DNA from 4 places in the Mesobacillus stamsii genome. Region 2 is predicted to be linked to each of the others. Evidence: riboswitches for the same ligand, from Rfam matches in the RefSeq annotation. Region 2 holds a riboswitch; each other region holds the start of a gene.

The links. A riboswitch is a leader RNA that binds a small molecule or an ion and turns the genes downstream of it on or off. The one in region 2 is predicted to bind cobalamin.
Region 1: it holds a riboswitch for cobalamin, as region 2 does, so the genes downstream of both, J2S25_RS15755 (FecCD family ABC transporter permease) here and metE (5-methyltetrahydropteroyltriglutamate--homocysteine S-methyltransferase) in region 2, are expected to answer to the same signal.
Region 3: it holds a riboswitch for cobalamin, as region 2 does, so the genes downstream of both, J2S25_RS14675 (acyl-CoA thioesterase) here and metE (5-methyltetrahydropteroyltriglutamate--homocysteine S-methyltransferase) in region 2, are expected to answer to the same signal.
Region 4: it holds a riboswitch for cobalamin, as region 2 does, so the genes downstream of both, J2S25_RS07400 (ABC transporter substrate-binding protein) here and metE (5-methyltetrahydropteroyltriglutamate--homocysteine S-methyltransferase) in region 2, are expected to answer to the same signal.

The regions. Positions count from the first base shown of each region.
Region 1 covers NZ_JAUSUN010000024.1:22,771-30,635, reverse strand. Annotated here, with positions in the region: gene J2S25_RS15770 (SulP family inorganic anion transporter) at 1-1,189, opposite strand, end outside; partial or broken gene J2S25_RS15765 (VOC family protein) at 1,462-1,611, opposite strand; gene J2S25_RS15760 (heme ABC transporter ATP-binding protein) at 1,623-3,056, opposite strand; gene J2S25_RS15755 (FecCD family ABC transporter permease) at 3,053-4,111, opposite strand; cobalamin riboswitch at 4,240-4,421, opposite strand; gene J2S25_RS15750 (hypothetical protein) at 4,487-5,263, opposite strand; gene J2S25_RS15745 (FtsW/RodA/SpoVE family cell cycle protein) at 5,569-6,756, shown strand; gene J2S25_RS15740 (ATP-binding protein) at 7,123-7,865, opposite strand, start outside.
Region 2 covers NZ_JAUSUN010000002.1:175,987-183,851, forward strand. Annotated here, with positions in the region: gene J2S25_RS02315 (PTS transporter subunit EIIC) at 1-794, opposite strand, end outside; gene metE (5-methyltetrahydropteroyltriglutamate--homocysteine S-methyltransferase) at 1,211-3,538, opposite strand; cobalamin riboswitch at 3,697-3,887, opposite strand; gene J2S25_RS02325 (glycerophosphodiester phosphodiesterase) at 4,221-5,138, opposite strand; gene J2S25_RS02330 (glycerophosphodiester phosphodiesterase) at 5,167-5,919, opposite strand; gene J2S25_RS02335 (ABC transporter substrate-binding protein) at 5,995-7,332, opposite strand; gene J2S25_RS02340 (carbohydrate ABC transporter permease) at 7,371-7,865, opposite strand, start outside.
Region 3 covers NZ_JAUSUN010000020.1:61,951-69,815, forward strand. Annotated here, with positions in the region: gene J2S25_RS14655 (MFS transporter) at 278-1,591, shown strand; gene J2S25_RS20060 (HepT-like ribonuclease domain-containing protein) at 1,752-1,955, opposite strand; gene J2S25_RS14660 (nucleotidyltransferase family protein) at 2,061-2,348, opposite strand; gene J2S25_RS14665 (ribonucleotide-diphosphate reductase subunit beta) at 2,510-3,547, opposite strand; gene J2S25_RS14670 (ribonucleoside-diphosphate reductase subunit alpha) at 3,566-5,797, opposite strand; gene J2S25_RS14675 (acyl-CoA thioesterase) at 5,775-6,284, opposite strand; cobalamin riboswitch at 6,448-6,632, opposite strand; gene sstT (serine/threonine transporter SstT) at 6,750-7,865, opposite strand, start outside.
Region 4 covers NZ_JAUSUN010000006.1:180,936-188,800, reverse strand. Annotated here, with positions in the region: gene shc (squalene--hopene cyclase) at 1-1,499, opposite strand, end outside; gene J2S25_RS07405 (DUF2515 family protein) at 1,616-2,761, shown strand; cobalamin riboswitch at 2,878-3,076, shown strand; gene J2S25_RS07400 (ABC transporter substrate-binding protein) at 3,231-4,205, shown strand; gene J2S25_RS07395 (adenosylcobinamide amidohydrolase) at 4,249-4,965, shown strand; gene cbiB (adenosylcobinamide-phosphate synthase CbiB) at 4,962-5,945, shown strand; gene cobD (threonine-phosphate decarboxylase CobD) at 5,902-6,978, shown strand; gene J2S25_RS07380 (bifunctional adenosylcobinamide kinase/adenosylcobinamide-phosphate guanylyltransferase) at 6,957-7,538, shown strand; gene J2S25_RS07375 (cobyric acid synthase) at 7,535-7,865, shown strand, end outside.

The sequences.
Region 1 (7,865 bases), on a different contig from region 2:
CCTTTGATATTTTTGCGACAAAGAAAATCGCGCTTAAAATGATTCCGGCAAATACACCTTTTGAAAGGTCATGAGTAAACACTGTGGTAACAGTCGTAGTAACCATAACTATTGTATCGGTAACAGGGGTCTTTGCGATAGCTTTGATCGATGACCAATCGAATGTTCCAATTGATACCATGAACATGACACCTACAAGGGCGGCCATCGGAATTTGGACAACGATATTTCCTAACACAAGGATCAGGAACATCAAGAATGCACCAGCAACGAGAGCAGATAGTCTGCCTCTCCCTCCAGATTTAACATTGATGACGGATTGACCGATCATCGCGCAGCCTGCCATGCCGCCGAATAAACCGGCTACAATATTGGCAATCCCTTGGCCGCGGCTTTCTTTATTTTTATCAATAGTAGTATCTGTCATATCATCGACGATAGAAGCTGTCAGTAAGGATTCCAGAAGACCAACGATCGACAAAGCCAATGAATATGGGAAGATGATTTTCAAAGTTTCAAGATTAAAAGGGACATCAGGAATCAGAAAAGTTGGCAGTGCAGATGTCAGGTTCCCCATGTCTCCCACGGTTCTTACATCACTTTTAGTTATCAGCGCAATCACTGTAATTACAATAATCGCCACAAGCGGTGATGGAACTGCTTTTGTGATGCGCGGAAAAAGATAGATGATCGCAAGCGCACCCGCTACCATCGCATACATTACCCAAGTAGCATCGACAAATTGTCCAAGCTGTGCCATGAAAATTAGAATGGCCAGTGCATTCACGAAACCGATCATAACGGAACGGGGAATGAACTTCATGAACCTCGCCAGTTTGAACACACCAAACAGAATCTGCAGGACACCTGTCAAAATCGTAGCGGCCATCAAATATTGTAAACCATGGTCGGCAACAAGCGTCACCATCAACAGTGCCATCGCACCAGTTGCTGCTGAAATCATGCCTGGGCGGCCGCCGACAATCGCGATTGTGACAGCGATAGCGAAGGAAGCGTAAAGCCCAACCATCGGGTCCACACCGGCAATAATCGAAAAAGCGATCGCTTCAGGAATCAAAGCAAGTGCAACGACAATCCCTGCAAGGATATCTCCTTTTACATTGCCAAACCATTGTTCTTTTATTGTTTTAGTAGTCAAGAAAACACCCCTTAATATGATTTTTTTCATGGCTTCCTACTCTCAAGCAAGCCGGGTCCGTGATAAACAGGATTTATCATAACACAAATCCTAAAACAGGCAACCCATATTGTAAACGGTGTATTATCATGTTTCCTTTGCAATTCGACTAATAGCTTCATTTTTCTCATTTCTACGTTGAAATCCTAAAATTATAAAATGAGAATCCACCTTGTTCATGGTTTCAGCGAAAACAGGGTTCCTTTAAAAATCCAAATTAAACAAAACAAAGTCCTGCAGCTGACTAACTGCAGGACTTTGTTTCAAGCAATCGGTGTGCATATTTCAATATAATGCCCATCCGGGTCGGCTGCATAGGCAACGACCTGGCCCCATGGTTTTTCGGTTGGTTCGAGCAGGATCGAGACACCGGCGGCACGCAGTTTTTCTACGGCGCCCTGGACATCTTCTGTTGCAGATTCCTTCATAAAGTCTTTCCAGCTCGATAGTTCAAAATCGCTTGTTTAGTGCAGGAATAAATCCCGTCACTGATGAGCTTGCCTAGTGGCGAAGCGGTTCCAGCATAGGCAATTAGCTCTCCTTGCTGCGTAGCTGCGATACAGATGCTGTCGGTTGAAATACCAGCTGACTGGCCAGCATCGCTAGTACTGCTTCCTTGCAGCTCCTGTATTACCCTTATTTTCGCCTCAGCTGCAGTCATTGCGCTCTGGATGAACGCTTCTTCCGAGATTCGGCCATTAATGAACAGCCATGTATTGATATTTCTTGGACTCTCCCGATGCGTATTACCTGCAGAGACCATAATGAAGATAGAAACTTCCCCGTTCTTAAAAAAACGGTGTGCGACGGATTCCGCAGGAACAGCCGTCATCATCGCAACCGTCTCGCTCGGCAGGAAACCATTCGCCTGCAGAAACTCAGCCATTTCTGCTTTATGGTCACTGCAATCATAATCCATCGGAACCACCCGGTGGACGAAGGAATTATGCCAGCCAATCCCGGCACCCGTAATTCCAGAAGACATTGTCCTCAATTTCGCCGGTGTCTTTAGTGCAATCCGGTCTGATCCAATGTCAAGATACGATGCGTCTATTTGGAAATTGGCTGCTTGATTGCCGTCTGATTTAGGAACGAGCAGCAGCTGTGGCCGGGCAATTTCAGGATGCGGATGATTTTTGACCTTTGTCTTGTAAACAGCCTTGATTCGCTCTTCTTTTAAAACCTCAGCAGGAGTATCAACAATCAGTACCTCGCCATTTTCCATTAGCAGTAGCCTGTCGCAGTAAAGCGAGGCTAGATTCAAGTCATGAAAAATCGAGACCACCGTCAACTCCTCTTCTGCCGCCCATTTTTTTAGCAAATCCAACAGCTCTTTTTGAAAGCTAAGATCCAGATGGTTCGTCGGCTCATCAAGCAGCAGAATCCTCGGCTGCTGCGCCAGTGCCTGCGCAAGATAGACTCGTTGCCTTTCACCCCCGGACAGTTCAACAATTGATTTTTCCTGCAGATGGGTGATCCCTGTCTGTTCCATCACTTTGAGAACAATCTGCTCATCTTCCTCACTCCAGCTGTGGAACCAGCCTTTCTGGTGCGCATAACGGCCAAGCGAAACGGTTTCTTTCACACGATATGGGAACGCCTGGTCGGAATGCTGCGGCAGGACCGCCATCATCCTCGCCAGCTGCTTCGGTGAATACTGAGTCAACGGCCGGCTATCCAGCTCGATGGCACCTTTTCTGAATTCCAATGCACCGCTGATCATTTTTAACAGCGTCGTTTTCCCGCTTCCGTTCGGACCAAGAATTCCGAAAAGCTCCCCGTGGCCAACCTGAAAGGAGATGCCCTTCAGCACCTCGCCGCCTGCGTATCCGCCAGTTAAGCCATTCACAGTAATCATCGTCCAGCACTTCTTTCTCTGCGATTTCTCATTAAAATCAACGCAAAAACCGGAGCACCGATTAATGCTGTAATCACACCAATTGGCAATTCTGATGGAGCAATAATCGTCCGCGAGATTAGATCGGCTAGAATCAGAAATCCCCCGCCAATCAGCACCGATAATGGCAGTAAATGGCGATGGTCAGGGCCCCAGATAGTCCTTGTTAAATGGGGAATAACCAGGCCGACAAAGCCGATCGTTCCTGACACTGCAACAGCCGAACCGGTCAAAAGTGAACCGGACAGCAAAATCAACAGCTTGCGGCGCTCGACGTTGACACCGAGATGCTGTGCCCGCTCTTCTCCAAAGGACATCGCATTTAACTCCCTCGTATTTGCCAACAATATCACCAGTCCAATAAGGAAGAAAGGAAAAATGATTTTTATATATTCCCAGCCACGCATCGAGACGCTGCCAAGCAGCCAGCCAATAATTTGCCGCAGCTCCTCGCCAGATAGGGCAATCATCAATGAAATGAATGATCCAAGAAAGGAACTTAAAATGATTCCAGTTAATATAATTGTCTCCACCCTAAGCAGTCTGTCGACTTTTCGGGCAAAAAATAGCACAAACAACACAGTGGCAAATGCGAACAGAATGCTAAGCATCGGCAGGGTGAATGCTCCAACCATAGGCAGTGACACGCCAAAAAAAAGCGTTGCAACTGCTCCAATGGAGGCACCCGAAGAAATTCCAAGCGTATACGGGTCGGCAAGAGGGTTTCGCAGCAGACCCTGAAATGCAGAGCCGGCGATTGCAAGTGACGCACCAACTAGGCCTGCCAGCAAAACACGCGGCAGCCTAATTTCCATGACAATACTAGCATGCATTGGATCGATCCCCTGTCCCTGTAACCGGAAAATATCTGTAAAAATGATTTCTATAATAGTAGAGACAGGAATGGCTACCGTTCCAATTGCGATCCCCAGCAGCATCGAGCTGATCAAGAATGCCATCGCAAATACATAGGCTATTCCTTTATTATGTAAAATGATCCGGGTAAATGGCCTCATTTGCTCCCCCCATTTTTTCGAAAAATAACAAAAAGACATCTCCATCTGAAGCGGAGATGTCCGAGTAAGCAAATGTTTTTACAAAAAAGACATAAAGCTTGTCGACACCTCCCTATCCTCGTAGGTTGGCTTGGTACAATGGACAGGCAGGTCTCCTGGCTTATGGTCAATGCTCGCTGTGCCTTCCCATACATTTGTACAGTGGCATTTCTCAGCTTGCTCCCATTTACAGTGGCGGGACCGCGTTGGATTTTCACCAACCTTCCCTATTAAGTCTCGTTAAAAAGACACCTGTTCATTTCAATATGCAATGATCCATTCCAACTCATTATACACGATCTTCCAACAATCGCGGCAAAAATTTTGTTGTTCTACTTATTGTGCAAGCAAGCTCCATTCCTTTAACTTTTTATCAAAAACAATTCTGCCGTCCGGTTGGCTGCGACTTGCTTCTTTGTATTCATCATGCATGTCATCCATGTCGGCAAAATCTCCGATAATCCAGATTGGTATTTCCATCCTGTTGCGGTTCTGTTGCATCTGTTTCAGCGAAAGCACAGCCCCTTCCTTCAAAGCAGGGATCAACGCTTTAAGAATTTCTTTGCTTACTGATGGATAAGACTTTTTTTTGCGGATTCCAAGCAGCATTTTTTCCGGCTTCATTTCTCCGAGTTTGCTTGATAGAACATCGCCAAGCATGCGGTAAAAGTCATTGAAATTGCGATAATAGATCTTGTTGAACCAGCCATCTTCATTGGACAAATAAACAAACCGATTATTAAGCTGATTGTAAAATGGCAGCTTCAAATGATGCTTGATATGTCCAAGATAAAGGAGTTCGGCTATTTCTTGGGCGGTCAGCACGTTCAGCGCTTCCACTTCCTCAAAATCAATCCAGCAAAAGTCACCGAATGCATGTACATTCGCTTGTGCCAGCTTTTCAGCATTGTCACCAGGTACATATTCAAATAAAGTATGACTGTTAAATTCGCCATCCTCATAGCGATGCTTCAACAGCAACAGATGGGCAAATGGATCTTGTAACGACTTGAAAAATTCATGAAATTCGATTCCATGCGAAAGCACATAATGGTCCCGTTCGTTCATGTGGAGATATAGTAAATCCCTGCTATAAGGATGGTTCCTTTTCAACTGCAAAACCTCCTGGAGAATTCTAAGCTTCAGAACGACAGCTTCTTCCATTCTAACAAAAACGCAGGGAAATATCTTTCTTCCGAGTCATAAATATTATCCACTCCACCTATAAAAAGAATCCCCTTGTTACAGAAACCAAACCCTCCCATCATTCGTCTAATCCATATCTGAGTCGATTCCCGAGTCAGGGGTTGTGAGCGTTAGCGTTGTCTGTTAACATAAAATGGTAGGAACTTTGCCTTTAGGGAAAACGAAACCAGATAGTCGATTATTAGGAAAACGAATGGAACCGGGTGGAGCGAATGGATACAACGACTAAAAAATATGATCGTTTTGATTGGACACTGACACTGCTCCTATTGCTGTTTTTTCTAACCAGCTGCCTTGCGATTTATAGCGCTCAGAAAACCGGGCAATATATTGGGCAGAACTTTTTAAGTAGGCAAATATTCTGGTATATCGTTGGTTCAGGAATCATTGCAGTAGTCATGATGTTTGACAGTGAACAATACCGTAAACTCTCCTGGTATTTATATGGATTCGGGATTTTTCTGCTCATCTTCCTATTTTTCGCCCCTGCCAGCATTGCTGAAGAAAGAAACGGGGCAAAAAGCTGGTTTTTCATCGAACCACTTGGATCATTCCAGCCATCTGAATTCATGAAAGTCTTTTTGATTCTAGCCTTGAGCAGTGCCATCTATGCCCATCATCAAAACCATCCTAGCAGGACCCTCCAAACTGATTTCCTGCTGTTCGTCAAACTTGGAGTCATTACCGCCTTGCCGCTGGGACTGATTTTAATGCAGCCTGATCTCGGAACATCTCTTGTAATCATAGCGATTTTTACTGGAATCATCCTCGTCTCAGGCATCACCTGGGCTATCATCCTGCCTCTCTATGGAAGCGGAGCCGCAATAGGAGCCAGCATTCTTTATCTCGTCATTTGGAAGCCGGAAATTCTGAAAGAATATCTCGGAGTAAAAACGTATCAATTTGGCCGCATCTATGCCTGGCTTGATCCGGAGAGCTACCCGGAATACGGTTACCATCTGTTGAAATCCCTTAGTGCGATTGGCTCTGGCATGCTGACAGGAAAAGGAATCAATGGCAGTGAAGTCTATATTCCCGAAAGCCATACGGACTTTATTTTCAGCGTCATTGGTGAAGAATTTGGCTTTATCGGCGGCAGTTTTGTTATCAGCCTTTATTTCCTGCTCATCTACCACCTGACCAAAACAGCACTGGATACGAATGACCCTTTTAACATTTATATTAGTACAGGGGTTATCAGCATGATTGCCTTCCATGTCTTTCAAAATATCGGAATGACCATTCAGCTGCTGCCGATTACGGGGATCCCGTTGCCTTTCATCAGTTATGGCGGAAGTTCGTTGATGGGCAATATGATGGCAATGGGGCTGATCTATGGGATAAGGTTCCATCATAAAACCTATATGTTTGCTTCAAAAGACAGAAGTTTCGGTCTGTAATTTGATGGGATCATAAACAAAAAAAGGCTGAGCAACTCAGCTTTTTTTCATGGAATGATGGCGGATCGCTTGTCAGGCCTTACCATATGGCTTCAGTGCTTCTTCTTTATTTTACCGATCCCAAACCTCATTATGTAGTTAACTAAAATTGTCGATGAAAAATATGACGAGAAGAACGATGAAGGCATAAAAACTAAGATGCAGCAGTATAGTAGTGAAAAAATCTTTCAGTTTGTCAAATGAAAAAGGTTCACTTTTTCTTACCCTTGCTCTCATATCCAGCTTATCCTCCCTAGAAATACTATCCATTAAGTCCATTTTTTTCTTTTTATCATAGCATAATTTGGGGGAATTGTGACGGAAATCTCAGCCGCAGGGCAGCAAGATCATAAAAATTGTCCCCTTTCCTTCTTCACTCTCGACCTTGATTTTGCCCCTCATTCTTTGGATGATATCATAGGAAATCATCATCCCGAGGCCAGTACCTTTTTCCTTTGTTGAGTAGTATGGATGACCGAGCCGGGCGAGCTGTTCCTTTGTCATGCCAATGCCCTCGTCCCGAAATTGGATCCTTACATAACCCTTATCAACCTTAGCAATGATATAAATACTGCCTCCTGAAGGCATTGCCTCAATCCCATTTTTCAGGATATTGACAAATACCTGCCTGATTTCATGGGCATCCCCTTTAATGCAAAGACTATTATCAATTGCTTCTACCAGCTCTGTGTTTCTGAGATGAGAATAGGACCTCATGAACGCGGTCGTTTCTTTCAAAATGGTGCTTAGGTCGATTGGATTCATGGACCCTGTATTTGGTTTGGCCAGCGCCAAAAAGTTATTGATGATTGTCTGGGTCCTGTCAAGCTCTTGGAGAGAAATGGAAATGAAAAGATTCTGATCGTCACTCAGGTTCCTATCTCCCTGCAAAACTTGCATGAAGCCTCTGATTGTCGTCATTGGATTGCGGATTTCATGGGCGACGGATGCAGCCAGCTGACTGATGGCCGAGAATTTTTCTGCCTTATGTAGATCATGCATCAGCTTAAGCTGTAAGTTGGTCATTTCCATGATATAAATGATAAACGATAAAGCAAGGAAGGAAACAA
Region 2 (7,865 bases):
GTCTGTTCCCCATTAATATCTGTTACGCCACCGACAGGTGTGAAACGAACTAGTTGGTTAAGGATATGATGCAAGCCAGTTGGTACAAGCAGGCGCTCGAATGACCCAAATAAAAATGAACCGACTGCTCCAGAGCTAGCTATGACTCCACCTACCCAAACAATTGCATCATTAAAGAATGGCCAGATGAAAAACATCCCTAAAGCAAGTATGGGAATTGTTACTGTGACAATAATCGGAATAAATCGTTTTCCACCAAAGAAGCTGATTGCCATAGGAAGCTCGATTTGGTAAAAACGATTGTGCATAAATGCCGTCCACATACCGACAATAATTCCACCAAATACATTCATACGGAAACTAAATATTCCAAGGACTAATTCATATTGAGATGCAATTGTGGTTGCTTCAAGTTCATTCAACCCATTCTCTTTAAGAGCATCAATTGATGTGGAATCTGGTGTAATTCCTTGAATACCTAGCACATAACTGATTGTGACATGAAATAAAAGAAATCCAATTATTGCTCCAAATGCAGCTGTTGCTTTCTCATCCTTCGCTAAACCGATGGCTACAGATACAGCAAAGAGGATCGGTAAATTTCCAAATAAAGTTCCAACTAACTTTCTAACAAATCCCAGAAATTGTTGAACAGTCTCGATTTGAACAAAACTTTCACCGACAATATTTGGGTTTTGAAGTACCGCGGCCAACCCTAAAAAGATACCCGCTGCAGCTATAATAGATATTGGCATCATCAGCGATTTTCCTAGTTTCTGCATAAACCCTTTCACTTTAGCTTCCTCCTTATTTATATTTTGTTTGATCGATCATGTTTAGATTATATAAATAACTGTAAACGTTTCCAATAGTATTCAGGTAAGTTCGCATAGATACACAAAGGTTATAACTGTACACATTTTCGTGTACAAATACACAAATGAATGGGGGGAGGGAAATTTATTTGAGAGGAATTTATTTATTGAAAAAAGGTATTGTGGATAACATAAAAAAAGACCGATCTCTATAAATAGAGAGACGATCAATTTTTAATAGAATTACATCTTATTTGTTAGTAGATGACTTCAGATTGAGATAGTAGAAGTGCGCTTCCAGCTAACATGGAACAGAATCGACTGTATACGAATTGTATAGTATTCAAAAAAAGTTTTAAGATAGAGTCCCACTTGCATACCATCATCTAAATTGATTACTCTTTTGCATTCACAAAAGCATTTGTTTCTTTGACGGGATACCCAACTGTCTCTCTCGTTTCCTTTGCTGCTTCGATCATGATTTTAAGTGCTTCGATGGTTTCTTCGGTTCCTCTTGTTTTCAGCCCGCAGTCTGGATTGATCCAGAATCGTTTTGGATCGAGGACTTTCAGGGCGCGTGAAATGTTGGTGGACATTTCCTCAATAGTTGGTACTCGTTTACTATGAATATCATAAACACCGAGCCCAATTCCCTTTTCATAGGTGGTATCTTCGAACGATTGGATAAGCTCTCCATGGCTTCGCGACGTTTCGATTGAAATTACATCAGCATCTAAAGCGTTGATGGCATCCATTATTTCCTCAAAATCGGAATAGCACATATGAGTGTGGATCTGGGTTTCATTTTTTACTGTGGAGACTGCCAGCTTAAAGGCGTGAACAGCTGCATTTAAGTAGTTGTCCCATTTTTCTTTTTTTAATGGCAAGCCCTCGCGAAGCGCCGGTTCGTCTACTTGAATCATCTGGATTCCATTCTTTTCGAGAATGTTAATTTCTTCTCTTAATGCAAGCGCGATCTGGTTAGCAACGGTAAACCGGGAAAGATCATCGCGTACAAAGGACCAGTTCAGGATGGTGATCGGACCTGTCAACATGCCTTTTACAGGCTTCGAAGTTAACGATTGGGCATAAACGGACTCTTTCAGCGTCATCGGAGCCAAAAATGCTACATCCCCAAAAATGAGCGGTGGTTTGACGCATCTGGAACCATATGACTGCACCCAGCCAAATTTCGTAAATTGAAAGCCGCCTAATTTCTCGCCAAAATATTCGACCATGTCGGTACGTTCAAATTCTCCATGGACAAAAACATCCAGTCCTAACTTTTCTTGAATTTCAATCCACTTTTTGATTTCAGCTTTGATAAAATCTTCATATTGTTCCGTGGTCAGCTCTTTTTTACGCCATTTTAACCGTTGCTTTCTGATTTCCTGTGTCTGCGGGAAGCTGCCAATGGTGGTTGTCGGCAAAATGGGCAACTGAAAAGCGGACTCCTGCAGTTTGCTGCGGCTTTCAAAAGGAGCTTGGCGCTCGGCGTTCATTGCTTCTAGATTGGCAGTAGCAAGCTGGACTTTTGTATTGTTTCGTTCAGGAGAACCATTCAACGTCTCAATTGCAGCTTTACTGGCTTTGATATCTTTCTCAATTGCTGCTTTTCCCTCTTTTACTCCTTTTGAAAGAAGAGCAACTTCCTGCAGTTTTTCATCTGCAAACGAAAGGGCATTTTTGAGAGTGGGCGTTAATTCAGTTTCATTATTCACAGTTATTGGTACATGCAAGAGGCTTGAAGCTGGCTGAATCATCAACTGTTCACACTTTGCTGCTGCAGCAATTTTTTCAAGAAGGGTGATTCGTTCTTCTATATTTGCTCGCCACACATTTCGCCCATCAATCACACCTGCTGCAAGCATTTTGTCCTGAGGGAAGCCGAACGTATTTAATGCTTTCAAGTTTTGCCCATCATCATGGACAAAATCTAAGCCAATTCCGTGCACAGGAAGACTTGTAATTTCTTCAAAATAATCAAGATGGTCAAAATACGTCTGTAAAATCATTTTTATTTTTGGAGCCGCTTTGGTTAGTGTCTCGTATGTTTCTTTCAACAAATGAATTTCTTCGGCAGATAGGGTAGTGCACAATATCGGTTCATCGATTTGAACCCACTCCACTCCAGCCGCTTCTAATTCACCTAGCATCTGGGCATACAGAGGGGTAAAAAGCTCCACCATATCCTTTAATTCTTGTTGATCGTACCCTTTGGCCAGTTTTACGAACGTCACCGGACCGAGAATAACGGGTTTCCCATTGATCCCGAGTTTTTGTTTTGCTTCTTGATAAAAATGAAGCGGACGATTTTCCACAAATGCTGGATTTCGTTGATTTAACTCAGGGACGATATAATGGTAATTGGTGTTAAACCATTTAGTCATTTCTGATGCAACTGCAGAACGATTTCCTCGGGCAATGTCAAAATAGGTTTCGAGTGGCACTTTGCCTCCTTTGTATTCAAACCGTTCTGGTACAAGGCCAAACATCATTGCGGTATCGAGCACATGATCATACATGCTAAAGTCGCCAACAGGAATTAGATCAATCCCTTGATCCAACTGCTTTTTAAGATGATCCAAACGAAACTCTTGCATTTGCAGCAAAAAAGTTTCTTTTTCCATCTTGCCCGACCAAAAGTGTTCAAGCGCCTTTTTCCATTCACGATGCTCCCCGATCCGCGGGTAACCTAAATTTGTACTAATTACGTTTTTCAATGTGAAACACTCCTCGTTTTGTTTTAAAAAAATAGGTGAAACAACGAAAAAAATCCCTCTTTTTTGGGGAAAAGAGAGATCAATGCGCATCGTTAATTAAAGCTGAGAGAGAATCCCTCTCAACTCTGCGTATTTCACTTGCTCTATACACCCGTAGAGTAAAGTGCGTACAACAGGCAGGTCTCCTGGCTCTGGTTCACCGCTCCTTATCCCTTCCCATTTCTAGCGAAACAGTGGCTTAACGATAAGTCGCTCCCCAATACAGTGGCGGGACCGCGCCGGCTTCTCACCGGTCTTCCCTTTTAACTAAACAGCAAAGCTGCTCAGCACCTGAAGCAAACAGAGATACAGTTCTCGATAAAAAAACAGAAAACTGTAAACAAATATTAAAAATTTTTTAAATTTAATAAAAATACTAGCATGAGAAGAGGCTGGTGTCAAAAGATTACTCTTTGTTCTAATATATAGATGGTGAAAAATTCAAATTGCTGGCATTTCCTCTTTTCCTTCAAAACCTGTCCGAAGTTCGCCCTAGTTCGGACTACTTTTCCCCTTTTCCTGCTAAACCTGTCCGAACTTGGCTCTAGTTCGGACTACTTTTCCTCTTTTTCGCCGAAACCTGTCCGAACTTCGCCCCAGTTCGGACTACTTTTCCTCTTTTCCTGCTAAACCTGTCCGAACTTCACTTAATTAATCCAACTAACTTATCTGGAGTGTTTGTGAATTGGCCGTCGACTCCTTGGGAGAGGAGGGTTGTCATTTCTTTTTGGGTATTGATGGTCCATGGGTGAACGACGAGCTTGTTCTGATGGGCATTTTGGATGAATTGGGGTGTTACCAGCTCTTTGCTTGGTCCGATTCCATAGGCATAATCGGAGATTCGCTTGAATTCTTGGGATGGATCTTTGCCTTTTAGCATTTTTGCTGTGTAGAGTTGAATAAGCTTGACTTGTGGTACGATTGATTTTAGCTTGCGCAGGCTGTCCTCACTGAATGATTCGATAATGAGGTTGGGATCGTCGAGGATTTCGTTGCTTTTTAAAATATTGATCAATTTTTCTTCCATTCCAGGATAGATATTTGGAGCTTTTGTTTCTATATAAAGGCTTACTTTCCCGTCAGCCTGCTGTTTTACAAATTTAATCGCTTCGTCTAATGTTGGTACTGGCTGACCTAGGTAGTCTTTTTGAGCTAGCTTCGGGTTTGCCTGATTGAACCAAGCGCCAGCATCTAAACGCTGGATTTCTTTTAAAGTAAAATCTTTTACTCGCCATGGAGCGCGATGTGGATATATTTGTTTAACGTTCGTAGTTCTAGCGAGTGTTTCATCGTGCATCGCGATTAATTGGCCGTCCTTTGTCATTTGCAAGTCGATCTCTACATAATCTGCTTTCATTTGAATGGCCTGTTTATAGGCTGGCAATGTATGTTCCGGCCCATACGCGGACGCACCGCGATGGGCAATTACCGAAACAGTTACAATAATCGGGGCTTGGTTAACATTGTTTTGCCTTGACGCCAATGCATGAATCGCCCAGGGAACCGCTATCGGTATCAAAAAAACAAGACAAGCAAGACCAGCTAGCATTAGGTTCTTCATGATAAACATCCTTCGTGTTTGTTAAGTGTTAACGCTTATTTCTTATCGCAATCGCTCTTTCGGGAAAATCGGTAATAATCGCTTGGACTTGTACGTCTAACAGTTGGCCAATTTCCGCTGGATCGTTTACCGTCCAAACGCGTATTTTATCATATAATTCCCTTGCACCGATTTGATACTCCTCAGGAGGGGGCAATACCATTTTTTTATGAACATGCAAAGCCTCGAGGTCCAGCATGTTCATATGATCGATTGGAAAAGAAATTTTATTATTGACTAACCAGGCAATATTCGCGTCGGGAGCTACTTTTTTCATTCGCATTAACGACGGCAAATGGAAGGAAGAATACACAACTTTTCGATTGTTGCCATACTTTTTCACGATCGAATGCACTTTTTCTTCTATGCCCTCATAAACCACCGCATACGTTTTTAACTCAATATTTAGCTCCGTAGGATAGGGGGCCATTAACTCCAGTACTTCCTGCAAAGTAGGCACCGTTTCCGAATCCCACTCTTCCTCGTAGTCTGGTAATAGAACAAACCGACTTCCCGCACTAACTTGTTTTATTTCGGATAATGTCTGATCTTTAATCCAGCCTGTTCCATTTGTCGTCCGGTCTAGTGTTTCATCATGGATGACGACCACTTCTCCATCTAGTGTCAAGTGGACATCTAATTCGATTCCTTCCACACCTTGGTCGATTGCTTTTTTAAAACTAAGCAAGGTATTTTCAGGGTAGCTGCCTTTTGCTCCGCGATGGCCATAAATCTTCGTCATGTGATCACCTTTTCCTTTTATGATAAAAAAGAAAAAGCATGGCTGCCCACACCTTTTCCTTTTTCCAATGATCGGTTAGTTTCCTCTTGCTTTGTTCGCCTGTTGGATAGCATCGTTAAACTGCTGTACAGCTGTTTTATAGGTGCTATCTACGTTTTCACCATTATATACCGTTTCAAGTGCTGACTCAATAATTTTACGGCCTTCAGGAAGCATGTCCATTAATGCACCTTGAGTGGCATAGGATGGTTTTGTTGATTGCAATTGATCTACTGTTACTTTTAATTGCGGTTTCTCTGCCCAAGCATCTTTGACGAGCTTTTCTTCATAGGCAGCAGGGTTGATCGCAAAATAACCTGTTCCGACATGCCATTTCGCTTGAACTTCAGGTTTTTGAAGGTATTTCATGAATTCCCAAGCAGCCTGAGATTCTGCTTCTGGTTTGCCATCCATCATCCATAAGCTTGCACCACCGATAACAACACCTTGGCGCTCTTTGTTCTCAGGATGCGGAAGGAAAGCAATTCCAACTTCGAATGGAGCATTATCGATGATGTCTCTGGCGCTAGCTGAAGATTGGAGGAACATGGAAACATCCCCTGCCAAGAAACCAGCGACCATGTTATCGCCATTTGTACCATAATTTGCGAAAGTACCATCATCCACCATATTTTTTACCCAGTTGAAAATCGACTTTCCTTCTTCTTCACTCCAGCCAATGCTGGTTGGCGTTCCAGTACGGCCATTATCCTTGTTTAACAATAAGGCACCTTGGTTTGCAAGAAGCTGTTCCCATAACCAACCGTAAGCCTGTAGTGCAAAACCTTTCATTTTTGGATTTGACTCTGTGATCGCTTTTGCTGCTTTTTCCACTTCTTCATACGTCGCAGGTGCTTGATCCACGTTCAGGCCAGCTGCTTTAAAGGCATCTTTGTTATAGTACATAACTGGCGTAGAAGAGTTAAATGGCATGGAATAAAACTTTCCATCCAACGAATAGTATTTGGTGATATTTTCTTCCAAGCTGCTCATGTCATATTGATCTTTGTCCACAAATTGCTGAATCGGAAGAATGTTTCCACTGTTAATCATTGACTTTGTTCCGATTTCAAAAGTTTGCATCATCGTTGGCGAGCTATCGGTACCCGCAACCGCATTGAATTTCGTCAGCGCTTCATCATAAGTTCCCTGGAATTCAGCCTTTACCTGAATTTTATCTTGAGAATTATTGAAGTCATCGACGATGCTGTCTAACGTCTCCTGACCCGCACCACTCATCGAATGCCAAAAGGTGACAACTTGTTTTTCACCTGTTGTGTCTTTAGTACTGGCTTGGGATGTGTTACTCCCGCTGGAACAGGCCGATAGCAGCAAAAGAATCCCTATTGTAACAAGCAACATCATTTTCTTCATTTTTTTCTTCTCCTTTTATGGTTGAATGTGGAAAACCGTTATTTGACTGCACCTTCCGTTAATCCTTTTTGCAACTTCTTTTGACCAAGGAACAGCAGCAGTAAGGTCGGGATAATGACGATGACGGCACCCGCCATCATGACACCCCATTGGTTCAATTGTTCCTGGGTTTGCAATTGCTTCAAACCGATTTGAATCGTACGAACCGTTTCATTCGTCGATGCTAAAAGCGGCCATAAATACATATTCCAGGAAGTTAAAAAGCCATAAATTCCAAGTGTTACCAAACTTGTTCTGGAAACTGGCAAGACGACTGATAAAAAGAAGCGAAAATCGCCCATTCCAGCAATCAGGCTTGCTTCACGCAATTCCTTTGGGATTTGTTTGAAATTTTGCCGCAATAAGAAGGTTCCAAAAGTTGTCGCGAAAAACGGAACAGTCAATCCTGCATAAGAATCAATCCAGCCTAAATTTCGGATCGTGTGAAAGTTTGGAATAACCGACGCTTCAAAAGGAACCATCATCGTCGCGAT
Region 3 (7,865 bases), on a different contig from region 2:
TAGTATTGCTCCATTGTAGCATATTTACTTCCTGTGCTGAAAAATGGTGAACGCATCGGTGTTTCTCCCTATTCCATTTCAAACTGCTGAAACCCGTTGCACCAAATCTCGATACCCCTATAGGCATTGATGATGCCCTCTTGTCAAAAAATGTTCAATACTTTTTGACAGAATTGTGTTGGTGTTTTCAGATGTGAAGTTCGTCACAACTACTGTGTGATATAAATGGTTTATTAATCTTATAAACACCTACTTAAAAATATTTGGAGGAATGAAAATGGCTCGCATAAATAAATGGAATCCGGAAGACAATCGTTTTTGGCAATCCGAAGGCAAGAAACACGCCCAACGGAATTTATGGATTTCTGTTCCTTCCCTGATGCTCGCTTTCATTGTCTGGCAGATTTGGTCTGTAGTTGCCATTCGCTTAAATGATATTGGCTTTAGCTTTACGGATCAGCAGCTTTTCACTTTAGCAGCCATGCCTGGTCTTGTTGGTGCAACTTTACGATTTGTCTACACCTTTGGAGTCGGGATGATGGGTGGTCGTAACTGGACCGTCCTGTCGACGGCAGTGCTTGCGATTCCGGCAATTGGCATCGGTTTCGCTGTCCAGAACCCTGATACACCTTATTCGGTTATGCTTTTACTCGCAGCACTTTCCGGCCTGGGTGGCGGAAACTTTTCCAGTTCTTCCTCCAACATCAGTTTCTTTTTTCCGAAAAAGGCACGTGGAACCGCACTTGGAATCAATGGTGGTTTAGGCAATATGGGGGTCTCTGTCGTTCAATTCGTAACACCGTTGATCATTACAACTGGAACTTTCGCTTTTATCGCTGGTGATGGACAGCAATTATCCAACGGCCAGCAGGTTTGGCTGCAAAATGCAGCTTTCATCTGGCTTGTACCAATTGCAATTGTCACGATCGCAGCATGGTTCGGCATGGATAACCTGCCTGGAACAAAGCAATCATTCTCAGATCAATTCGTGATTGTAAAAAGGAAACACACTTGGATCATGACATGGCTTTATGTTGCAACATTCGGATCTTTCATTGGGTATTCAGCAGCATTCCCACTATTATTGAAAGCACAGTTCCCTGAATATATTTCTTTTGCCTTCTTAGGTGCCTTCCTTGCCGCAGCATCACGCCCTGTCGGCGGATGGCTTGCTGATAAAATGGGCGGAGCTAAGCTGACGTCGATCGTCCTGATAGTGATGTTGGCTGGAGCTGGTAGTGTCATTTATTTTCTAGGCACAAAGCAGTTCGGCGGATTCTTGGCATCATTCTTGATTCTGTTCATTGCGTCTGGTATGGGCTCTGGTTCCACCTTCCAGATGATCCCTGAAATCTTCGTTCCGAAAGAAGCGGCACCAGTCCTAGGGTTCACCGCAGCCTTCGCGGCGTACGGATCCTTCCTGATTCCGAAGCTGTTCGGCTGGTCCGTTACTATTTCCGGCGGCTATGTGCCAGCATTCTCGCTTTTCATTGGTTTCTATGTATTGTCGATCATCTTAAACTGGTATTACTACCAGAGAAAGACTTCAGAAGCAACAAGTACCCAGAAAAAGGCAGCAACCACAGCTTAGAAAAGCCTAACAAAAAGCCTTATCCGTTCTGAAAAACGGGTAAGGCTTTTTGTATTTCAGTTCTATTCTCCAAGTATTTCCCACTTCAAACAGGAACAATTTTGTAAGTGAATTAGCAATAAAAAGGCTTTAGATTCCTTAAATCCCAAGCCTTTACGTATTAAACGTATTTATCAAGAATAACGGTTATTTTTTCTTTCAAAAGTGGTATTTCTTTTTCAACCACGTTCCATACTATTCCATTATCTACTCCAAAATAATCGTGAATTAAAACATCTCTTAATCCCGCCATCTCACGCCAAGGTACATGGGGATTTTGCTTTCGAAAATCTATTGTAACACGTTTAGTTACGAATGACCGCATCTTGAATTAGTTTAGAACTAAAAAAGTCACTTTCACCATTTGAAATATATAATTCAATATTTTCTATGCACTCCAAAATATGAAGCAAATAGATTTTGTCCTTTTTCATAATTGAATAGCTCCGTTTACCACATCTTCTTTCATACCCCAATGAATCGCGTTCTCTGTTACAACATCGACTTTAATACCGAGTATGTCTTCAATCTCTTGTTTAAATCGAACCAGATCAAACAAACTTCTGTCTTTCTCAAATTCTTCAAGTAAATCAAGGTCACTTGTAGGTCCATCTTCATGCCTTGCAACTGAACCAAAAACCCGTACATTATAGATGCCATGATCATCTGCAATTTTTAATATTAAATCACGCTTTTCTTGAAGAACATCATATAACATAACGAATCCCTCACATTCTTCCTTACTATTAATACCATTATATCATGTCTTTTTATAAAAGTTCATTCTTTGGAGCAGGACATCTTTTTATGTATGCCTGTTTAAAAAGCGCGTTAATCCTTCTGGATCAACGCGCTTTTCTTTTGTTTTCGATGGCAGTCTTATAGTTCATCAAACCCATTCTCATCGGAGGTTTTCGTGTACTGTCTTGATTTTTGCTCAAAGAAGTCCGTTTTGCCAAGGTCCACTTCCTGATAGGCGATAATCCATCTTAATGGATTGGTTCGATGCCCTTCGAAGGGGGCAGTAAAGCCTAGTTGTTCTGCCCGTTTGTTTGCCATGAACTTGATATATGCTTCCACGTCTGACAAAAGTAGCCCGTCGATCTCGTTGCCGATAATGTATTCAGCCCACTCAGTCTCCAATCGTGCCGCTTTTTGGAAGGCTGTCGTTCCAAATTCTCTCAGTGATTCTGTGTCATATTCTGGATTTTCAAGGAGAATCTCTTTGAAAATTTTTTCAAATAACCCTACATGCAGCTGTTCGTCCCGGTTGATGTAGTTAATCATCGTGCTGGTGGCGACCATTTTCTGATTCCGCGCAAGGTTATAAAAGAAGGCGAAGCCCGAGTAGAAAAACAGGCCTTCGAGAATGACATCATAGATGATGGAATGCAACAAATTTCCTATGCTTGGATGTTCCGCGAACCCTTTATAGCCGTCCGTGATAAATTCATTCCGCTTGCGCAGGATCGGTTCTGTCCGCCAGTAGTCGAACACTTCCTCTTGCTTCGACTTGGATACGTTGCTTGATAACACGTAGCTGTAGGAATGGTTATGGATTACTTCCTGCTGTGCCAAAATGATCATTAATGCATTTAAACTGGAATCGGTGAGATAATCGGCAACTTTGCCAGCATAGTCTGTTTGAATGCTGTCAAGGAGTGCCAGCAGACCGATGATTTTCAAAAAAGCATCCTGTTCTTTTTCGGAAAGCATGGAAAATTGCTTGATATCCTTTGACATATTGATCTCAAAAGGAGTCCAGAAATTCCCCAGCATTCTCTTGTATTTTGGATAAGCCCAGGGGAAACGGACATCATCCCAATTCAATATATTGGAACTCTGGCCATTTAAAATGCCAGTTGAAGCATTGGGAGCTCCAACGTCTACAAGGTTTCTTTTCTTCAATTGCGTCATTGATTTTCATCCTTTCTTTTAACTATGGCAGCTCTCACATTCAGCAAACTCACTGCTGGAGGTGGAGCGGACGTAATACGTCGTTTTCAGTCCGGACTTCCATGCATCCATATGCAGCTCCAGCAGCGCTTTTGCCTTAATGTTGTTTGTGACGTAGAAATTAAACGAAATCCCCTGATCGATATGGCGCTGTCGGCGGGCATTCTGTCTGATGCTCCAATGCTGATCCACGTTATAGGCTGTCTTATAGAACCACATCGTTTCGGCCGATAAATCTGGTGCGGTCACAGGGATTTTATAATCCTTCTTCTCCTCGGAGTATTCCAACCTAAAAACCGGATCAATACTTGCTGTCGAACCAGCTAGAATCGAAGTGGAAGAATTTGGAGCTACCGCCATCAGATACCCATTTCTGATTCCATTCTGCTTTACTTCCTCAGCCAGGTTGTCCCAGCTGTCACCAATGTATTGTCTTTTTTTGAAAAATTGTCCTGTTGACCAGTCCGATCCTGCGAAATAAGGGTATGCCCCTTTTTCTTTTGCCAGCTCGAGACTTGCGCTGATAGTGAAAAAGGCAATCGTTTCATAGAGACGATCACAATACTCGACCGCTTCTTCACTTTCCCATTTAATCCCTTGAAGAGCCAGTAAATGATGCCACCCAAATGTACCCAGTCCGATTCCCCTGTAGTTCTGGTTGGTTATTTGCGCCTGGAGGACAGGAATTTCATTGATATTGATAACATTATCGAGCATCCTAACTTGGATGTTGATCACTCTCTCAAGTACATCATCTATCACGCTCTTTGCTAAAGAAATCGAGGATAAGTTGCAGACAACAAAGTCCCCCGGTTTTTTATAGATTACTATCTTTCCGTCCTGCACCGTTTCCTCTTCAAGGAGGGTAGGGCTCATATTCTGGGTGATTTCTGTGCAGAGATTGCTGCAGTAAATCATCCCTTTATGGTGATTTGCATTGAGCCTGTTGACCTGATCCCTGTAAAACATGTAGGGGGTGCCGGTTTCGAGCTGAGAAATCATGATAGATTTGAAGATTTCAATAGCAGGAACCACTTCGTGTGACAAACCAGATTGATGGACGCAAGCCCAATATTTTTCGCGAAAGGAGCCAGCCCCCTTCTCCTCATCAAAATGATCTTCAAGGGAAAATCCCATGACCCTCCTTACTTCATGAGGATCGAACAGATACCAGTCCCCACGGTTTTCCACCTGTTCCATAAATAAATCCGGGATACATATGCCTGAAAATAAATCATGCGTCCGCTGGCGCTCGTCTCCATTGTTCAGCTTGGCATCAAGGAATGAGAAGATGTCTTTATGCCACACATCGAGATAAACAGCAATCGCCCCTTGACGCTGTCCTAATTGATCAACCGAAACAGCGGTGTTATTCAGTTGTTTCATCCACGGAATGACTCCCGAACTGACCCCTTTAAAACCTTTGATATCACTGCCGCGACTTCTGATCTTTCCAAGGTAAACGCCAATTCCGCCCCCGTTTTTGCTTAAGGTGGAAATATCTGTATTCGAGTCGTAAATACTTCTTAAATCATCAGCAACTGTATCAATAAAGCAGCTCGATAACTGTCCATAGCTTTTGCCAGCGTTCGATAATGTCGGTGTGGCGACTGTCATATATAAATTGGAAAGCGCCCAGTAAGCCTCTTCCACTAATGGAATCCGCTTTTCCTTTGGTTCTTCAGCTAACAATGTCATCGCGATCATCATGAATCGCTCCTGTGGAAGTTCGGCAATATCACCATTTTGGGTGCGTGCCAGATACCTTTCCGCCAAGGTTAAAAGCCCTATATAGGTAAACAGCTTGTCTCTCTCTGGATCGATGACTTTTTCCAGGTGATCTATTTCGTCACGGGAGTAGGATGCTAACACTCGATTGTCATAAATCCCAATCTCTATTAAGCTATTGATCAACTCATAGAATGAACCGTAACCAGATTCTATTCTTCCATTTCGAAAATGGGCACTAAGTCTGTATAATTTTTTTAAATAAAACCCCGCAGCTACATATGTCCATTCAGGCTCGTCCCGGCTAATTCGTTCCACTGCGGTCAAAATCAACATGTTCTCGATCTGATCATCGGTCATATCCTTCACTTCAAGGGCTTGGTCCACCTTTGCTTTGAAAAATGGAAAGTCCAATTTAGGGAACGCAAACTCTATTTCTGCGATCAGTTTTGCTGCATTTTCATCCTTTGCTTGGATACTCATCGATTATCCCTCCAACTTGATTGCTTTTTCTTGCTTCCAGCCTGCGCTTCCTTCGCATATCGGCAGTATTGAACATCTCCCGTTCTTGATCGTTTTCTGGAATGACCCTTGCGACTGGCTCCGGTTTACCATTCTCATCCTTCGCGATCATCGTAAGAATTGACGTGGTCGTCAGCGTTCTCCTGCTTGTTTTCAAGTTTTCACTTTCCACTTTCACGAATACTTCCATTGATGTTCTGCCTGTTGAAATGACCACCGCTTCGAGTGTTAAAATATCGCCTACTACCGCGGCAGACAGAAAGTTAACCGAGTCAATCGAGGCGGTGACAACTGCCCTCCTGCTGTGTTTCATCGCGGCAATTGCGGCGATTTCATCAATATAGGACAGCACGGTTCCGCCAAAAATCGTGCCAAGATGGTTTGTATCTGGCGGCAGGACGAGCCTGTTCTGAAATGTCCTTGACACATTTGCTGATAATCCTTCCATGTCCGACCTCCTGTGTGTAAAAAATGCTCCCTGAAAAATAAGAAAAACCCATCTCGAAAGATGGGTTTAAGTAACGTTGATATCCTAACAGCTCATATAAAGCACCAAAAACAGCATGAGACTATCAATTTATCCCCGTATACCTTCCCTATTCCCGAAGAAGATAACACGAATAAATATGGCAGGTCTCCTGACTTGTGCATCACCCTATTTTAAGGCCTTCCCATCTATTTGTTAGACAGTGGTTCATCCTTATTTCGTCAGCACTTACAGTTGCGGGAACAGTTCTGGATTCACACCAGATTCCCTATTAAGTCTTATTCAGACACCATACTTATCGGCAATTTCAATATTTAGATGTAAAAATCTCTTACTAACACAATATATTGTGTTATATGAATTGATAGTAAATCATCTTACCTGCTTTTTCAACTATTTTTCACTATTCATTTGAATATTTGACAGTTAAGATGTCTTCTTGATGTTGATTACTTTTCCTTCTTGGCGCCATTTTCTGAATTCTACAGCAGCCGTAAAAAGAACGTCTGTCGATGAGTTAAGTGCCGTTTCAACAGAGTCTTGCACAACGCCAATGATAAAACCTACAGCAACCACTTGCATCGCGACATCATTTGGGATGCCAAATAAGCTGGCTGCGAGAGGGATCAGCAACAATGAGCCGCCAGCAACACCAGAAGCACCGGCTGCACTGATGGCAGCCATCACACTAAGAAGGATGGCGGTTGGAATATCCACTTGAATGCCAAGTGTATGGACAGCAGCCAGTGTCATCACGGAAATCGTTACAGCTGCTCCTGCCATATTAATCGTTGCGCCTAACGGAATCGAAACAGAGTAGGAGTCTTTATCCAGCCCTAATTCTTCACAAATTTTAATATTCACAGGGATATTAGAAGCTGAACTTCTTGTAAAGAAAGCGGTAATCCCGCTTTCTTTTAAGCATTTAAACACAAGCGGATATGGATTTTGCCTTATCATCGTGTACACGATAAGGGGATTGACGATAAGCGCAACGACCAGCATACAGCCTATTAAAACCGCAAGCAATTTTCCATAACCAAGCAAGGAACTAAGCCCGTTTGTCGTAATGGATTCAAATACTAGACCCATAATGCCAAGCGGAGCAAATTTTATAACCCAGGCGACAATCTTGGACATAGCATCGGCTAAATTGCCAATCACCACTTTTGTTGAATCTGCTGCACTTCTCAGAGCAAAACCGATCAGGACTGCCCAGGCTAAAATTCCGATATAATTAGCATTTATAAGAGCGTTAACCGGATTGTCAACAATATTGAGCAATAATGTTCTAAGAACCTCTACCACACTTCCTGGAGGCGTCATTCCTTCGGTGCCAGCTGTCAATTTTAAGCTTACCGGGAACAGGAAGCTAGCAATAACGGCGATAAGTCCCGCCAAGAACGTTCCCAAAAAATAGAGGAAAATAATCATTTTCATGTTTGTTTTCTGTCCGCGTTTATGCTGGGCAATCGCCGACATAACCAGGAACAGTACCAAAATGGGAGCAACTGCTTTCAGAGCCCCTACAAATAATGATCC
Region 4 (7,865 bases), on a different contig from region 2:
GCAATCATCCCCGTCACGGCCGCCCATGTGCCATAAATATATACGCCCCAACGTCCCAGCCAAGAACCATCTGTCTGTTGTTGCTGCAGCAGCCAGCGAACCCCAGCTTTGATCATTGGCTGGTGAAAATCTAGATTTGTAAAGTTACCGAAGAACTCTAAAGTTCTCCCCGTTAAGTCCACCGTGGACGGATCAATCAGTAAATCTTGTCCACCTTCAACCGGGAACAAGTTCAACACCTTTTTATCCACATTTTTTTCGAATGCCGCCCAGCCTCCGTCCTTGTTTTGCATGGAAATGAGCCAGTTTACTCCACGATCCCATGCCTGTCGGTAATCTACTTGCTCTGTCGCCAAAGTACGAATCGCCCTCAGTGCGGCTGTTGTGTCATCTATATCCGGGTGGAATGTGTTCAAGTCGGCAAACCCCCAGCCTCCTGGCAATACCGTTGATTCATGAATGGCCCAATCTCCGTATTTAAGCTGCTGGCGCGAGAGAATGTATTGATTTGCCTTTTGGACAGGGCTGGAGGAATAGGCGAAACCAGATTCTTGCAGGACATAACTAATTAAGGTCGTATTCCAAACTGTTGCCGTTGTGTATTGGCAGTGAAGTTTGTCATCCATCCGGGTGGTCATTGCTTTTAAACCTTGCACTGCACGGGTAATCACTGGATGGGTAGAGTGATAGCCTCTTGCCAATAAGGCAAAAATCATAAGGGTGGTCGTGCTGAAATAATTTAAATACGTACCGTCTGACTCGATACGGTCCAGCATATATTTTTCGGCCCGATATAATGCCAATTCGCGAAGATTCCCATGAGATTTCAACCCGTTAATCCCTTGTTTCACCCATTTCGTAAGCGAGCGGAGCTCCTCATCTTGTTCCTCTGTAAATAAGCGAACTTCTCTGTTTTGAAATAAATCGGAGAGATCGGGTGATTGGGCTGTTCTTTTACGAAAATTTGTATTAGCGAGAATTAAAAAAGGGATAATGTTGGCTCGACCGTATACGGAAAGGTCAAAAAGATTGATCGGAAAGGTATCCGGGATCAGCATTACCTCAATATTAATTGGGAAATGCGGCCATTCACACTGTCCTGTTAGCGCCAACATGATTTTCAAAAACTGGTGGACTTCCCCAGCCCCTCCATTGGCTAAAATAAATCGCCTGGCTGCTTGAATATCCTTGTCTTTTCGATCTCGATACCCAGAATAAAGAAGGGCATAGTAAGCTTCCACAGTGGATGTCAGATTTCCGTTTTTCTGATCATGAAACAGCTTCCATGACCCATCCTCCTGTTGTTCTCCAGCTATCCTTTCCACCAACTCTTTTATGAACGCTTCATCCTCTATCTCTAATGTCCGTAATAAGATAATCATACTGCAATCCGTTGCGATCCCGGTCTCAAATGGATAACGCCAGGCACCATCCTTTGATTGGTCCCGGATTAACTGCTTCACGATTCTATTCATTTCCTTATTTACCCGATGATTCATTTAATCCGTCCTCTCCCAAATATTCATCTTTGTATTCATATTCCTTGTGCAAAATGAATATGCATTCCTTTGATAGGAATAACTGATCCACTAAAAATGAATTCATATGAAGGATGATGCCGTTTTTGCTGAACTCTTTCTCAGATATTAAAAAAGACTTAAAGAACAAGGCAAACAAGAAGACTTCTGGGGAACTCCCCTGTTTATCACAAAAAGATAAAAGTAGAATCCAAGTGATAAAAGAACAGACGAGACAACTCAACCAAAACAATAGCACGCGGACGCAAGCGTACTTTGATTTTTACCATCAGCATCCTGAAATACACTGGGCATTGCTTGGACATATGGTTTCCCGTAACGTTGGATGGAATATGACCGATTTAAAAGGGGAGCTGTTAACAAAGCTTTTGCCTGAACGAGAGCAGGAAGATTTTTTTGCATTTTTGGAACGAGGTAGTTGGTTGATTTTTCAGGATGTATTTCCCCAATTTTTGATTTATGACTTGAGTGTCAAGGTCAAGAAAGAAATGTTTTACCTTTTGCGCTATTTTGGTATTTCTACCTTTATGGAGACGATGTGGGATTATTTTTGGAATAGTGGCGACAAAACTAGCTTAGCGATTGCAATGGTGATTAATGAACAAAACTACTTGGAAAAAAGATTGATTCAAAATCAGCATTATCAAAAAATCGTTACAGGAACGGTCAGCTTTAAAATGTATGATTTCTTGAACCTTAATAACACTATTTTTCCTTATGCAGCTGGGAATGACACGGAGAAAGCATCCCTTGCTGGCGCAGCCTTACGGTATTTCACTTCGCTTCACGAGAGAATTTTATTCGGAAAAAAATTGTATTCGCTGCTTTTTCAGCAGGAAAAGATTTTGTCAGGAGTTTTGAAATGGGCCGATGAGCACCCACACACGGGCTCGCGAAAAGATTATTGGCCAGATGTATTTAATGATGTAAACGAATCTTTTCCTCGCTCCCTTTATAAGCGGCGCGTCAAAAATTGCGAGTTAAGGAAAGGTGCCGAGCGGCTGTACAGCCCGTCTTTAAAATACGCCTGGCCGAATATTCCTCAAGAAGAGGCAGAGAACGGGGATTGGTTTGAGGATTGGCGTGTACTGGATTATTTTCAAAGAAAGGATCATTGTGATGGAGATATTTTTCATCATTACTGCAAAACCATTGAAAAAATAGAACTGGCGGTTATGACGAAGGAAGCGATTCTTTTGCGGGAAGATGAACAAAGCTTATGAGAAGAGTCTGGGTGAGATTAGTAGGATTCATTCGCTGGGAAAAAACTTTTAGTCATTTCGTCTCAAATTGACACTTTTTTCGACAAAAATTGTGTATAATATATACCAACGGAAAATTAAATACATAAAGATTTGGTGTTTTCTAAACGCATTTCTAGTTTAGAGACTTAATAGGGAAGGTTGGTGAAATTCCAACGCGGTCCCGCCACTGTAACTGGGAGCTTCAAGCATGTTGCCACTGTACTTTTTGTATGGGAAGGCGCTTGATTTGCAATGACCAGAAGCCAGGAGACCTGCCAGATTCTTTGCTTCACAACCTACGAGGATAGGAGGTGTTTGAGAACGATTCTGTCTTAATAGACAAACCGGCACAAACATCTCCATGGAATAATGGGGGTGTTTTTTTAGGTTTATAGACGGTTTTTTAAAAAAAATTGGTACTTTAAAAGATAATTTGGAGGAATGAAGGATGAAAAAGTGGAACGCGTTCCTATTTGCTTTATTGCTGTTGATTGGGTCGCTAGCTGGATGTGGCAGCGACAATGCGGATAAGACGAAACAAGAAAACACAAACACTGCAGAAACAGCCCCGCAGGCAGAAGTGACTTTCCCTGTAGTGATCACAGACGGAACAGGACAAGATGTAACAATAGAATCAAAACCGGAAAAAATTGTTTCCCTGATTCCAAGCAATACAGAAATTGCATACGGGTTGGGTCTGGAGGAACAGATTGTTGGAGTTTCTGATTTTGATAATTTCCCTGAACAAGTGGCGGAGAAAGAGAAAGTTGGCGGCATGGAGTTTAATGTCGAGAAAATCATTTCTTTGAAGCCTGATTTGGTTCTTGCCCATGCTTCAAGTGCCCATACATCGGAAGCTGGATTGCAGCAGCTTAGAGATGCGGGCATTACCGTACTTGTCGTGAATGATGCGACAACTTTCGATCAAGTATATGAATCGATCAGCATGCTGGGAACAGCATCCGGCCAAAAGGAAAAAGCGGATGCGATGATTGCGGACATGAAGAATAAAACGGAAGAGATTCAAACAAAAGCACAAGCAATAAAAGAGGAAGATCGCAAGTCAGTATTTGTAGAAGTATCTCCGGCGCCGGAGGTTTATGCAGCTGGGAAAAATACATTCATTGATGAAATGCTGCAGATCATAAATGCAGAGAATACCGTTACCGAAGAGGGATGGCCTAAGCTGGATTCAGAGACAATTATAAAAAGAAATCCAGATGTGATTATTACCACCCACGGTTACTATACACCTGAGCCAGTTAAAAATGTAACAAGCCGCAAAGGCTGGGAGAATATTACCGCGGTCAAAGAAAATCGCGTAGTTGATGTACATTCAGACAAGGTGACGCGAACAGGGCCGAGACTGACAGAAGGGTTAGAAGAGCTTGCAAAAGCGGTTTACCCAGATGTTTTTAACTAAAAAGTTGAGCCCTTTTTCACATTTAAAGGAGGCTGTGCCAGAAATGGTATTGCTTCCTACAAATGGCTCAGACGAGGCAGCAGCAGTGGAAATAGGCTCAAGCCATCTTGAAGTGACAGGAGATTTCATTGTCTTGAAATCTCCTATTCCATTAAGAACTATTTCTTCGGGAGTTGTTGGCGCGGGAACGGGCTGGTACAGCAGCTTCGTGAACCGCCATGTGAACAAGGATTATAATTGCAGGGACCATCGGGAAGAAATGAGCCAATATTTGAAGAAACAGGGAATAGAGCCGAAGGAAACGGTGGGGATGATGACTGCCGTGAGGACAGAAGATGTATGTTATAAGCAATATCAAGAAGAAGGGTTTTCAGTGTTTTTCGTTATAACAGCAGGTGTGGGAAATGCGGTGGATGCCTCGAGAAGCAGGGAGTATTATTCCAATGACTCATCACCTGGAACGATCAATACCTGGATTTACATAAGCGGTGAACTGACCGAAGAAGCGTTCATCCAAAGTATTATCACAGCAACAGAAGCAAAAACAAAGGCGCTGCATGATTTGGAGATAAGGGACTCCTTGTCAGGGACCGTGGCAACAGGTACTTCAACTGACAGCATTCTCATCGCCTCTTCCCAGCGTGGGCAAAAGCTGGAATATGCCGGCACGATAACTCCTCTTGGACAAATCATTGGCAAAGGTGTCTATGAATGTACAGTCGAAGCAATTAGGAGCAGCCAGAAAAGGGGGAAGAAGTGATCGTCCATCATCTTATCGCCGTAACATTTGCTGTCCTCCTTGATTGGTTTGTGGGGGATCCGCCGGACTGGCCGCATCCGGTGAAATGGATGGGCACACTTATTTACAAATTGGACCGCATAATGAATAGGGGCAGCGGCAAAAAGGCAAAAGGCACGGCAATGGTGATCGTTGTTCTGCTGATTGTAGGGGGCATTGCCATCTTGGTTACTTCCATTTTTTACTACATCCATCCAGCAGCGGGCATTTTCATGGAAGCGATGCTGATTTCTACCGCGATTGCCCAAAAAAGTCTCAAGGAAGCTAGTCTATCGGTTTATGATCCACTTGTTACTAACAATCTTGAAGAGGCAAGAGAAAAGCTTTCTTGGATTGTTGGCCGCGATACAGAACGGCTTGATGAGCCAGAAATAGTCCGAGCGGCCGTTGAAACGGTTGCTGAAAACACGAGCGATGGCATTACTGCTCCGCTTTTCTGGGCGGCCATTGGAGGAGCCCCGTTTGCGCTTATATACCGGGCAATCAATACTTGTGATTCGATGGTTGGTTATAAAAACGAGAAGTATCTTGAATTTGGCTGGGCATCGGCAAAACTGGATGATTTGGTGAACTGGCTACCAAGCCGGTTAACTTCTCTTTGTATGATCATAATGAACCGCCCGATGTACACTACTAGAATGTCTGCCTGGAAAATGGTTAGGCGCGACGCCAGAAAGCACCCAAGTCCGAACAGCGGTTGGGGAGAGGCCGCTGTGGCTGCGATCATGGGGATCCAGCTTGGAGGCATCAATTATTATAAAGGGATCGTATCGAAACGCGCCACGATGGGCGAAGAACTTGTCCCTCTTGAGAAAAATCATATGGTAGCAGCAAACAAAATTGTAACAGCGACTGTTCCGCTCTTTTTAGCAGTGCTGTGGCTTGGGGGAATTGTCTTTGAAGTGGCCATCTCATGGTGCCAATCCACATTATTTATATGAAGAAATGAACCTGACCATTCCAAAGGAAAAGCTGGATTTCAGCGCCAATATAAATCCACTGGGACCACCTCCTTTGGTAAAAGAAAATTGGGGCGAACTCCTAGAATCGGTTCATGAGTATCCCGACCCAAACGGGACATTTTTAAAAAGAAAGCTAGCCGATCGCGAAGGATTGCAGGAAAATCAGGTGCTTCTCGGAAATGGAGCCGCTGAAATTATTTCCCTGATTGGCCGGATGCTTGCAGGGAAACAGGTGGTGATTGTCCAGCCTGCTTTTTCAGAATACGAAGAAGCATGCAGGGGGAATGGCTGCCAAATTGAGTATCACCAGCTGCCAGCTGACGGGGCCTGGATCGAGGACAATGTAAGTGACAAGCTCCAGAAAGCAGCTGCCTTATTTCTATGCAATCCTAATAATCCAACAGGTGCCTACTATCCTAAATCGATCATTCTTCATTTGCTAGAGGAGTGCACAAGGCTGCATTGCTTGCTAATTGTCGATGAGGCATTTTTCGACTTCCTCGAAGAATATGAATCTATTTCCCCTTACATACATGAATATCGGAATCTGCTCCTCATTCGATCGATGACGAAAATGTTTGCGATCCCTGGATTAAGGCTTGGCTATTTGCTTGCAGATCAAGAAGTCATTAGCAAGCTTGCAGCGATCCAACCCCATTGGAGTACAAATGCGATTGCATTGAAAGCAGGGGAATGGTGTCTCGATAGTGAATCTTATATAAAAGAAACGATTGCCTTAATCAAACAGGAAAGAGAACGTCTTTTCCGTTTTTATCAAAACCGAAACTTGACCGTTTCTCCGTCCCAGATAAATTTTTATCTGCTAACGGACTCGTCTCTTAATGACCAGTATCCGTTCTTGAAATTTCTGCTGGAAAGAGGAATCATACCGAGACATACCGTAAACTTTCCTGGACTTGATGGAGCATGGCTGAGATTTGCGATTAAGAAACCTGCGGAGAACGACAAATTGATGGAGGCGGTGGATGAATGGCTGGGGAGTCGTCTTTAATTTTTATCACTGGTGGTGTCCGCAGTGGCAAAAGCCGCTTTGCTGAAAATTTAGCAGGAGAATGGCAAGCGAAATATTCTGGGCAGCTGCATTATGTTGCCGCAGGGCAGCCGAGCGATCAGGAAATGAAAGAAAGAATTCTGCGCCATCAACGGGACCGTGAACTCAGCGGGCTGCACTGGAGAATATGGGAGATTCCAAGAAATCTTTCTCAGCTTTCTATCGTTCTCACAAAAAATGATATTGTCCTGCTGGATTGCCTGACCACGCTGTTAAACAATGAATTCTTCCATATAGATTGGCAGCAAGAACAGGTTGAGGTCTCAAAAAGGATTGAAACAAAAATCATAAATGATCTGAAGCAAGTGGCTCAGCAAACAAGAGCCCTCATCGTTGTCAGCAATGAAGTCCTCGGGGCAGCAATACCGGATGAAGCGATGGTATTCACCTATGCTAGGATACTAGGCAAGCTTCATCAAGCTATTGTAAAAGAAGCGGATTTTGCCTATTTGGTGGAAGCTGGTGTGCCGATGAGGAGGAAGGGAGAGGTTTCTCCATGAAGGGAATTATCGTATTAGGCACAGCTTCGGATGTTGGGAAAAGCCTGATTGTGACTGCAATTTGCCGGGCCTATGCAAATGAGGGTGTTAAAGTAGCACCATTCAAATCGCAAAACATGTCCAACAACTCGTATGTGACTGCTGATGGAAAAGAAATCGGCAGAGCCCAGGGGATTCAGGCAGAGGCAGCAAGGACCGAGGCGACGGTCTGGATGAATCCGATTCTGCTAAAGCCAAGGTCCGACCAGAATGCGGAAGTGGTCTTATTTGGGAAAGCAGTCGATACATTGTCGGGAAAGGCTTATCGGGACGTTTTTTACGAACAGG